Regions from separate parts of the Streptomyces sp. NPDC044106 genome, predicted to be linked through region 3. Evidence: riboswitches for the same ligand, from Rfam matches in the RefSeq annotation. Region 3 holds a riboswitch; each other region holds the start of a gene.
The links. Region 3 has a riboswitch for cobalamin ahead of AC07DI_RS31860 (energy-coupling factor ABC transporter permease). Riboswitches for the same ligand answer to the same signal wherever they lie in the genome.
Positions count from the first base shown of each region.

Region 1: linked by a shared signal. The riboswitch ahead of AC07DI_RS35680 (cobalamin biosynthesis protein) and the one ahead of AC07DI_RS31860 (energy-coupling factor ABC transporter permease) in region 3 are both predicted to bind cobalamin.
Region 2: linked by a shared signal. The riboswitch ahead of AC07DI_RS20585 (prenyltransferase/squalene oxidase repeat-containing protein) and the one ahead of AC07DI_RS31860 (energy-coupling factor ABC transporter permease) in region 3 are both predicted to bind cobalamin.

Region 1 covers NZ_JBWKFZ010000029.1:60,750-64,011, reverse strand. Annotated here, with positions in the region: gene AC07DI_RS35685 (cobyric acid synthase) at 1-499, opposite strand, end outside; gene AC07DI_RS35680 (cobalamin biosynthesis protein) at 496-1,449, opposite strand; cobalamin riboswitch at 1,560-1,699, opposite strand; gene AC07DI_RS35675 (hypothetical protein) at 1,857-2,081, opposite strand; gene AC07DI_RS35670 (inorganic phosphate transporter) at 2,094-3,262, opposite strand, start outside.
Region 2 covers NZ_JBWKFZ010000010.1:335,404-338,665, reverse strand. Annotated here, with positions in the region: gene AC07DI_RS20595 (aldehyde dehydrogenase) at 1-118, opposite strand, end outside; gene AC07DI_RS20590 (MBL fold metallo-hydrolase) at 375-1,445, shown strand; cobalamin riboswitch at 1,468-1,597, shown strand; gene AC07DI_RS20585 (prenyltransferase/squalene oxidase repeat-containing protein) at 1,722-2,954, shown strand; gene AC07DI_RS20580 (SCO2322 family protein) at 2,951-3,262, shown strand, end outside.
Region 3 covers NZ_JBWKFZ010000022.1:39,221-42,482, reverse strand. Annotated here, with positions in the region: gene cbiQ (cobalt ECF transporter T component CbiQ) at 1-698, opposite strand, end outside; gene AC07DI_RS31865 (energy-coupling factor ABC transporter substrate-binding protein) at 705-1,091, opposite strand; gene AC07DI_RS31860 (energy-coupling factor ABC transporter permease) at 1,091-1,816, opposite strand; cobalamin riboswitch at 1,847-2,030, opposite strand; gene AC07DI_RS31855 (PTS ascorbate transporter subunit IIC) at 2,138-3,262, opposite strand, start outside.

The sequences.
Region 1 (3,262 bases), on a different contig from region 3:
TGTCCCCGACCACCAGGACGGGGAAGCGGGCGGCGCGCGCGATGCCCATGTTGACGATGTCGGTGCGCCGCAGATTGATCTCGGCGGGACTGCCCGCGCCTTCGCAGATCACGGCGTCATACGTGCCCCGGAGTTCCGCCAGGCATCCCAGGACGGTGTCGAGCAACTGCGCCTGCCGCCCTCCGTGGTAGCCACGCGCACTCATCTCGCCGACCGGCTTGCCCATCAGCACGACCTGGCTGGAGCGGTCGCCGCCGGGCTTGAGCAGAACGGGGTTCATCAGCGCGCTGGGCTCGACGCGGGCGGCCTGCGCCTGCATGGCCTGGGCCCGCCCGATCTCGGCGCCCTCGCGGGTGACGAAGGAGTTGAGGGACATGTTCTGCGCCTTGAACGGCGCGACGGACACGCCCTTGCGGGTCAGCCACCGGCAGATGCCGGCGGTGACGACGCTCTTGCCCGCGTCCGAGGTGGTCCCTGCGACGAGCAGTCCACCGCTCATGACGTTCTCCCTGACGTTGCCGACCGAAGTGCCCAGCGGGCGGTGACCACGGCGCCGAGGGCGAGCAGGCCGACGCGGCGGGACAGCTTCGCCGCCCGTTCGATGTCCCCCGCGCGCACGTCGCGCCCCTCCGCGTTCAGAACGGGCCGGTGCTCGACCCGCCCCCCGTACGACAGCGTCCCCCCGAGCCGTACGCCAAGCGCGCCGGCGAAGGCCGCCTCGACGGGTCCGGCGTTCGGGCTCGGATGCTTCGCCGCGTCCGCGCGCCAGGCCCGTACCGCTCCGGCGGGCGATCCCCCGGCCAGCGCCGCGAGGCCCGCGGTGAGCCGCGCCCCCGGCCATCCGACGACGTCGTCGAGGCGGGCGGAGGCCCAGCCGTACCGGCGGTAGCGGGCCGACTTGTGGCCCACCATCGCGTCCAGTGTGTTGACGGCCCGGAAGCCGACGAGTCCGGGCACCCCGCCCAGCGCGCCCCACACGAGCGCCCCGACCACCGCGTCGGAGGTGTTCTCGGCGACGGACTCCACGACGGCCCGCGCGATGCCGTCGGCGTCCAGCGCCTGCGGATCGCGCCCGCACAGATGCGGCAGCCGCTCCCGCGCGACCTCGATGTCCCCGGCCTCCAGCGCGCCGCCGATGGCCCGCGCCTCCCGGCCGAGCGAGGTGCCGCCGACGACGGCCCAGGTCGCGGCGGCGGTCAGCGCGACGGTTCCGGCCCGGGAGCGGCGTACGAGGGTGGTGGCGAGGGCGGCGGCGCCCGCCGCGCCTCCCGCGCAGACCACGGTGTGCAGCGCGCCCCAGCCGCGGTGGTCGCGCCAGAGCAGCCGCTCGACGGCGCCCGCGGCACGGCCGAACGCGGCGACCGGATGGCCCCGGCGGGGATCGCCGAGCAGCAGGTCACCGAGGAGGCCGGCGGCGGCGCCGTACGCGAAGTCGCGATCGGCACTCATGCGCTCAGCCCGTCGCCGTGCTGCGGAGAGGCTTCGACGAGCGGGGAAGGGGCGGCACCGGGCGGCCGGGCATGGCGATATGTCCTCACTCAGGGTGTCCGCGCCCTGGTTCGACGTGATCGGCGGCGAGAGTTCCTGGCTCGCGGGGAGTGGCTCCCCGGTGACAGTGGCGGGACCGCGCCGGATTCGCACCGGCTTCCTCTTCTGCCGCCGTAGTTGGCCCGGGCAGTCCACCACGGTCCGCGAAGGCCCGTCAACTCGCCGTTGACCTGCGGCGGGAGAGTGTGTTGGGGCCCACATGCGGGGTTGCGCGCACGCCCGGCGCGCGGGATCCGGATATACGGGTGGGGCGCGGAGCTCCGTACGCTCCGCGCCCCACCCGGGAAGACCGGCCGACGGCCCTGCCGTCAGGCGACGATCAGGAAGATGCCGTACGCCACCGCCGCCGCGCACAGGGCGAAGCAGGCATACGCGCCGGTGCGCGCCAGGGCCGCGGTGCCGCCCGTGGCGGCGGCCGCCGTCTCCTGCCGGGAGAGGCCGACGACGCCGAGGGTGAACAGGCCCACCAGGGCCACCGTCACCGCGAGACTGACTCCGAAGACGGAGCCGAGAGCTGCCCAGTCGATGCTCATGCTGGTCTGTCCTTACACGGTCGCGGGCCGGGCGGGGTCCGCCATGGCGCCGGTCGTGGTGGTGGTCGGGGCCGAGACCGTGACCCTGACGGGCTGGTCCACGGGGACGGCGGCGGCAGGCACGCCCGCCGGGGGAGGGGAGACGGCGGCGATCGCGGTGGTGACCACGCCCGCGGGCTCGGCGACCGCGGTGTCGTCGTGGCCGATCTCGTCGTCCGTGACGTTGGTGTGGTCGACGGCGTTGCGCCGCGAGAGCACCCAGATCACGCCCGAGCCCGCGATCAGGAGCGTCGCGGTGGCCGCGATGCCCCAGGGGCCCTGCTTGGTGAGGAACTCGGCGCCCGCGCCGACCAGGCCCGCCGCCGGCAGGGTCAGGCCCCACGCGACGAACATCCGGGTCGCGGTCGACCAGCGGACCACGCCGCCCTTGCGGCCGAGGCCCGCGCCCATCACGGCGCCCGAGCAGACCTGAGTGGTGGAGAGGGAGAAGCCGATGTGCGAGGAGGCGAGGATCGCCGTCGCGGCGCTGGTCTGGGCGGCGAAGCCCTGCTGCGGCGCGAGGTCGGTCAGGCCCTTGCCCATGGTGCGGATGATGCGCCAGCCGCCGAGGTAGGTGCCGAGCGCGATGGCCATGCCGGCCGAGACGATGACCCACATCGGGGGGTTGGCGCCGGGGTTCAGGACGCCGCCGGTGATCAGGGCGAGCGTGATGATGCCCATGGTCTTCTGCGCGTCGTTCGTGCCGTGGGCCAGCGAGACGAGGCCGGCGGAGGCGATCTGGCCCGCGCGGTACCCCTTGGCGGTGGCCTTCTGGTCGGTGCCGCGGCCGATCCGGTACGTCAGGCGGGTGGCCAGCGTCGCGGCGATGCCCGCCACGAGCGGGGCCGCGACGGCCGGGATCAGGATCTTGGTGACGACGGTGCCGCCGTTGATCGACGACCAGCCCATCGACATGACGGCGGCGCCGATGAGGCCGCCGAAGAGTGCGTGGGAGGAGCTGGAGGGCAGGCCCACCAGCCAGGTGACGAGGTTCCAGAGAATCGCGCCGACGAGCGCGGCGAAGATGACCTCTGTCTTCAGTCCGTCCTCGTTGACGATGCCGCCGGAGATCGTCTTGGCGACTTCGACGGAGAGGAAGGCTCCGACGAGGTTGAGCACGGCGGACATGGCCACCGCCGTCT
Region 2 (3,262 bases), on a different contig from region 3:
GCACGCGGGCGAAGACCTCTTCGGTGTGCGGGGAGACGACGTCGATGACGCCCTTGCCGAGCGGGTCCACCAACTCCCCGCCGATGAACAGCTGTCCGTGTTCCACGAGCTCGGTCATGGCTGACTGCCTCCTGCGGGTCCCTGCGGGGCGTTTCCTGACACCGTTTCAGAACTGATGTTTCAGAACTGATACCAGTTCTAGTTGGAGGAGTCCACGTCCGAAAGCGCCAGAAGCGCCAGAAGCCCAGGAGGCTCCGGAAGACTCCGGGAGGCTCGCGGGAGCATCAACCCGGCGGCGAGGAGGTGAACTTGGGCGACTATTGGAACTAGTTCTAGTTATAGTGGCGGGCATCAGCGACAGAGACGAGGCGCCCATGACGCGGGTGAGCGGCGGCACGCGGGCGAGCGGCCCACCGGTGATCGAGCACGGCGGCGGCGTCTGGAGCATCAAGGTCCCGATCCCCGACAACCCCCTCGGCTTCACCCTCGTCCACCTCCTGGACACCGACGCGGGCCCCGTCCTCGTCGACACCGGCTGGGACGACCCGGCGTCCTGGGAGACCCTCGCCGCCGGGCTCGTCGCCTGCGGCACCGCGGTCCAGGACGTGCACGGCGTCGTCATCACCCACCACCACCCCGACCACCACGGCCTGTCCAAAGCGGTCCGCGAGGCGTCGGGCGCGTGGATCGCGATGCACGAGGCGGACGCCTCCGTGGTGCGCCGCACCCGTGCCAACCCGCCCGAGCGCTGGTACGCCTACATGGCCGCGAAGCTCACCGCCGCGGGCGCCCCGGCCGGCCACGTCGCCCCCCTGGTGCGGGCCCGCGACGAGGGCCGCCCCCGCGCACTGCCCGGCCTCGCCCCCGCCCTGCCCGACCTCGGCATCACCCCGGGCGAGCTGCTCGCCCTGCCGGGCCGCCGGGTGCGCGCGATCTGGACCCCAGGCCACACGCCGGGCCACGTCTGCCTGCACCTGGAGGAGGACCACCCGACGGGCCTGCGCGGCCACGGCCGGCTCTTCTCCGGGGACCATCTGCTGCCCGGCATCACCCCGCACATCGGCCTGTACGAGGACCCCGACGACGACACGGTGACCGACCCCCTCGGCGACTACCTCGACTCCCTGGAGCGGGTCGGCCGCCTCGCCCCCGCCGAGGTCCTCCCCGCCCACCAGCACGCCTTCACCGACGCCCCCGGCCGCGTACGCGAACTCCTCGCGCACCACGAGGAGCGCCTGACGAGCCTGCTCACCCTGCTCGCCGAGCCCCTCACCCCCTGGCAGATCGCCACCCGCATGGAGTGGAACAGGCCCTGGGCCGAGATCCCCTACGGCTCGCGCAACATCGCGGTCTCCGAAGCGGAGGCCCACGTACGCCGCCTGGTGAAGCTGGGGCGCGCGGAGGCGGTGGCAGGGAGCGATCCGCTCGCGTTCGTGGCGGTGTGACCCGAGGGGCCCGCGGACCGGCCGGTAGAGTGAGTGCGTCGTCCTCACGTCCGAGCAGGGGAAAGTCCGGTGCGAATCCGGCGCTGACCCGCAGCCGTAATCCGACCGCAGCGTCGGTGAGCCGGAATGCCCGGCGCGGAACGTGACCGGCTCGCTTCACCGGACCCTCCGGTGAGCGGCACCGTCGAGGTATACGGAGCCGGAGCCGCCGGAAGCCGTGCTGCCCGCACGGACCGTGCCGCCCCGCTCCCCGCAGGGAGAGGCATCCGCCCCATCATGAACGTTCGTCGCAGTGCGGCGGTCCTGGCCGCCGTCGCCGTGTTCGGCTCGGCCGCGGCACCGGCCGCCTTCGCGGAGAGCAGCTCCCCGTCGCCCTCGACCGCGCTCCCCTCGGGCCTCTACGGCAAGCAGGACCCCAAGTTCGACGGCGTCTTCCGCCAGTCGTACGCCCTGCTCGCCCAGCACACCCAGGACATCGAGCCGGCCGCGAAGGCCGTCGACTGGCTGACCGGGCAGCAGTGCGCGAGCGGCGGCTTCGCGGCGTACCGCGCGGACGCGAGCACGCCGTGCAACTCCAAGACCACGGTCGACAGCAACTCCACCGCCGCCGCCGTGCAGGCCCTCACCGCGCTCGGCGGCCAGGACAAGGCGGTGAAGAAGAGCGTCCAGTGGCTGAAGTCGGTGCAGAACAAGGACGGCGGCTGGGGCTACAACCCCGGCTTCCCCTCCGACGCGAACTCCACGGGGATCGTCGTCGGCGCGCTCGTCGCCGCCGGTGAGAACCCCGCGTCCGCCAAGTCCCAGGGCGGGAAGTCCCCCTACGACGCGCTGCCGAAGCTCGCCATGGACTGCGGCAAGGACGGCGGCGCCTTCGGCCTCGCCGACGCCAAGTCCGGCAAGCTCTCGCCGAACGCCGGCGCCACCGCGGCCGGTGTGCTCGGCAGCCTCGGCCGTGGCCTCGTCGTGGCGCCCGCGAAGAAGGCCGCGTCCGGTGCCCCCAAGTGCGCGAAGCCGGACACGACGGCGCAGGCCGCGAGCAACGGCACCGGCTACCTCCTCGACACCCTCGGCAAGAACGAGGACCACCTGATGTCGTCGATGCCGGGCGTCGGCGACATGCCGGACGTCGGCGGCACCGCCGACGCCGTGGTCGCCCTCGCCGCCGCCGGACAGCAGGAGCAGGCCAAGAAGTCCGCGGTGTGGCTCACGGAGAACTCCGCGAAGTGGGCGAAGCAGTCGGGCCCCGCCGCCTACGCGAAGCTGATCTTCGCCGCGAACGCCGCGGGCCTGGACCCACGCGACTTCGGCGGCGCCGACCTCGTCAAGCAGCTGAACGCCCAGGGCCCGCCCCCGCAGTCCGCCTCCGACCACGCCTCGGCGTCGGACAAGGACGAGAAGAAGGACGACGACGGCGGTGTCAGCGTCTGGTGGATCGTCGGCGTCGGCATGGTCGCCGGCATCGGCATCGGCTTCCTGTACAGCGGCAACCGCAAGAAGAAGCAGCCGTGACGGCAGGCCGTGGGCGGCTGCTGCTCGGGGTGCTCCTCGCCGCCGTCGTCGGCGTCCTCGTGGCCGCGCCCGCCCAGGCCGCCGGCTACCGCTACTGGTCGTTCTGGGAGCGGGACGGCGGGCAGTGGACGTACGCGAGCCAGGGCCCGGGCACCGCGCGCCCCGACGACGGTGACGTACAGGGCTTCCGCTTCGCGGTCTCCGAGGACTCCAAGGAAGCGGCGAAGCCGCGCGGCGCCGCGGACTTCGAGGACATCTGCGCGGACACCCCGGCCGAGGACGGGCACAAGCGGGTCGCGCTGGTCGTC
Region 3 (3,262 bases):
AGTGCCGCGCCGACGGCCACGAAGGGCCGCGAGATGCGGGCGTCGGGCACGAGGACGCGCAGTGTGCCGTCATAGCCGCGTCCCGCGAGCCCGGCCTGCAGACGGCTCGCCCGGTCGAAGGCCCGCACGAACGCGGTGGCGCCGAGACCGGCCAGGGAACGCCAGGTGGCGGCGCGAGTGGTGTGACCGAGCCGGGCGGCCTGGGCCTGCCGGATCCGGCTCATGGAGTCGAGGAGCAGGAAGCTCATCCGGTAAGTGACGAGTGCCACGTCCACGACCGGTGCGGGCACGCCCGCCTTCACCAGCCGGGGCAACAGGTCCGACATCGGTGTGGTGAAGGCGAAGAGGAGCACGCCGAGGGAGGCCGCGGAGGTGCGCAGGAGGAGGCCGCCCGCGCGCGCCGGGCCGCCGTCGGCGAACGTGACGAATCCGTCGGGACCGCCGAGTTGGACGAGCAGCGTCAGCGCGCCGGTGACACAGAAGCCGAGCGGCACCCGGTAGGCGCGCCACAGTTTGCGAGGGGGCACGCCCGCGGGGCCGAGCAGCAGGACGAGCGCGGTGACCAGGACGAGCGCGGCGCCCGGCCAGGGCGGCAGCGAGATGGCCAGGACGGTGAGGCCGAGCCCGAGCACGGCCTTGTCCACGGGGTGGCGGCGGCGCCAGCGACTGCTGTGCGCCGCCGCGTCGATGGGCAGCACGCCGGATCAGACCTGCTCGGTCTCGGGCCGGGCGCCCTCGGCGTCGGCCTGCGTACCGGCCGCCTGCTCCGTCCGCTCCTGCTGAGTTCGCGCCGGCTCCGCGCCCTGGCGGCGCCCCTTGCGCAGCCCGAAGTAGTACGCGAGCACACCGGCGCCGAGGGCCGCCTGCAGGGCGAACAGCGCCGATTCGATCTCCCCGGACGGGGGTTCGTACAGCGGGGAGAACCACGGCTTGTAGTCCGGCTCGATCTCGGTGATCGCCGTCTCGGCCTGCGAGTCGGCGCCGGTGAACGGTTCTTCCTTGTCGTCGCCGAGCCCGAGGGCCAGGGGCAGCACCGCGAGCGCGGCGACGACGACGAGCAGCAGGATGTTGATCTTCGCGTTCCGGCTCATCAGGCGCTGGCCCCCGTCTCCGTAGTGGTCGTGGTCGTCGTCGTCACGGTCTGCTTCCGCTTGCCCTGCAGCAGCACGCCGAGCCGGGTCAGCTCGCCCTTGCTGGACTGCACGAGCAGCCGCATCACCAGGACGGTGAGCAGTCCTTCGCTGACCGCGAGGGGGATCTGGGTGACGGCGAAGATGCCGCCGAACTTCCCCAGCGCGCCGAGGAACCCGCTGCTGGGGTCGGGGAAGGCGAGCGCCAGCTGGACACTGGTGACGCAGTACGTGGACAGGTCGGCGACGAACGCCCCGAAGAACACGGCGACCATGAGCGGCACGTCGTACCGCTTGAGGAGCCGGTAGACCGCGTATCCGGCCCAGGGCCCCACGATCGCCATCGAGAACACGTTGGCGCCCAGGGTGGTGAGGCCGCCGTGGGCGAGCAGCAGGGCCTGGAAGAGCAGGGTGATGGTGCCGAGCACCGTCATGATGGGTGGCCGGAACAGGATCGCTCCGAGCCCGGTTCCCGTCGGGTGCGAGCAACTGCCCGTGACGGACGGGATCTTCAGTGCGGAAAGGACAAAAGTAAAGGCCCCGGAGGCGCCGAGGAGCAGGGTGCTCTCCGGGTGCTCCTTGACCTCACGGGTCAGGGAGCGGACTCCGTGGACGACGAACGGCGCGGACGCTACGCCCCAGGCGATCGCGTGCGCCGGCGGGAGGAAACCCTCGGCTATGTGCATGGCTCGGCAGACCCTCTCCAGCACCTCGTGGATGGACAACGCGCCCTGGCCGGTCTCCTGGCTGACGGGTCGTACCGACCGGACTCCGCCTTCCCGGGTACGTGTGCACCCAGTGGCTGCCGCGAGGGCTGGAGCCGGACTTCCCGATCACAGTGGCGAGGGCCGCACCGGCATCACACCGGATTTCCCGAGCACCAAGGCGTGGTGACATTAGTGCGCAACTGATCTGCTGACAACTCGCGCCATGGTGGTGGGGGTGGCAGACGCGGGCGCGTGTACCACCGCGTGCGCCCCTGTTCAGAGGCTGTACACGGGCATTGCTCAGGGCCGGTCGTCCGGGGGCGGGGGCGGCTTCGGGGCACCGCGCGGAGGCGCGATCTTCGCGTACGCAACGGGTGAACCCGCGGCGGTCCCGGTCGCCGACGGCAAGCCCGCCCTGTGCGCGGGGAGCAGGGCGTCGCGGTGGGCTCCGGGGTCCCAGCCGGTCTCCACGACGCGCTTCTGGAAGACGACCGCGCCGAGCAGGACCGCCGCGCCGAGCAGCAGCATCAGGACGACTCCGCCGGTCCCGCCCGTCTTGGCCGCGTAGCCGGTGAGCGTGCCGAACCAGCCGAAGTCGGCGTCGCCGAAGGTCGTGTTCTCCTCGCCGAAGGCGCCGAGGACCTTCAGGAGGAGGGCGGGCAGGAGGGTGATGAGGACGCCGTTGACGAAGGCGCCGAGGGCCGCGCCGCGACGGCCGCCGGTCGCGTTGCCGTAGACGCCCGCCGCGCCGCCGGTGAAGAAGTGCGGGACGAGGCCGGGCAGGACGAGGGCGAGGCCGAAGGCCGGGTGGAAGACCCAGGCGAGCAGGCCGAGGCTGACAAGACCGCCGGTGAAGCTGGCGATGAAGCCGACCAGGACGGCGTTCTGTGCATAGGGGAAGACGATGGGCGCGTCGAGGGAGGGCACCGCGCCGGGCACCAGTTTGCGGGCGATGCCCTGGAAGGCGGGGACGAGTTCACCGAGGATCGTGCGGACACCGAAGAGGATCACGGCGACGGCGATGCCGAACTGCAGGCCCTGCATGACCGACTGCATGACGTAGTCGCCGACACCGCTCGCGCCCGCGGCCCCGTGCTCGCCGAACGCCTTGAACGCCTCCTCCTTTCCCACCTTCCCGAGGAAGACCAGGGACATGATCACGTAGATCAGCACCATCGACAGGGCGGTCGCCACCATCGAGTCGCGCAGGAAGCGCAGCCCTTCGGGGAGGTTCATCTCCTCGGTGCTGCGACTGCGCCTGCCCACCAACTGCCCTGTCGCGCCCGCCGCGATGTACCCGGCCGTCCCGAAGTGGCCGATCGCGACGCTGTCGTTGCCGGTGACGCGCTTGGTCCAGGGGTGTGCGAAGGCGGGCAGGGCCACCAGCAGGATGCCGAGCAGGACTCCGCCGACGACGACCACGAC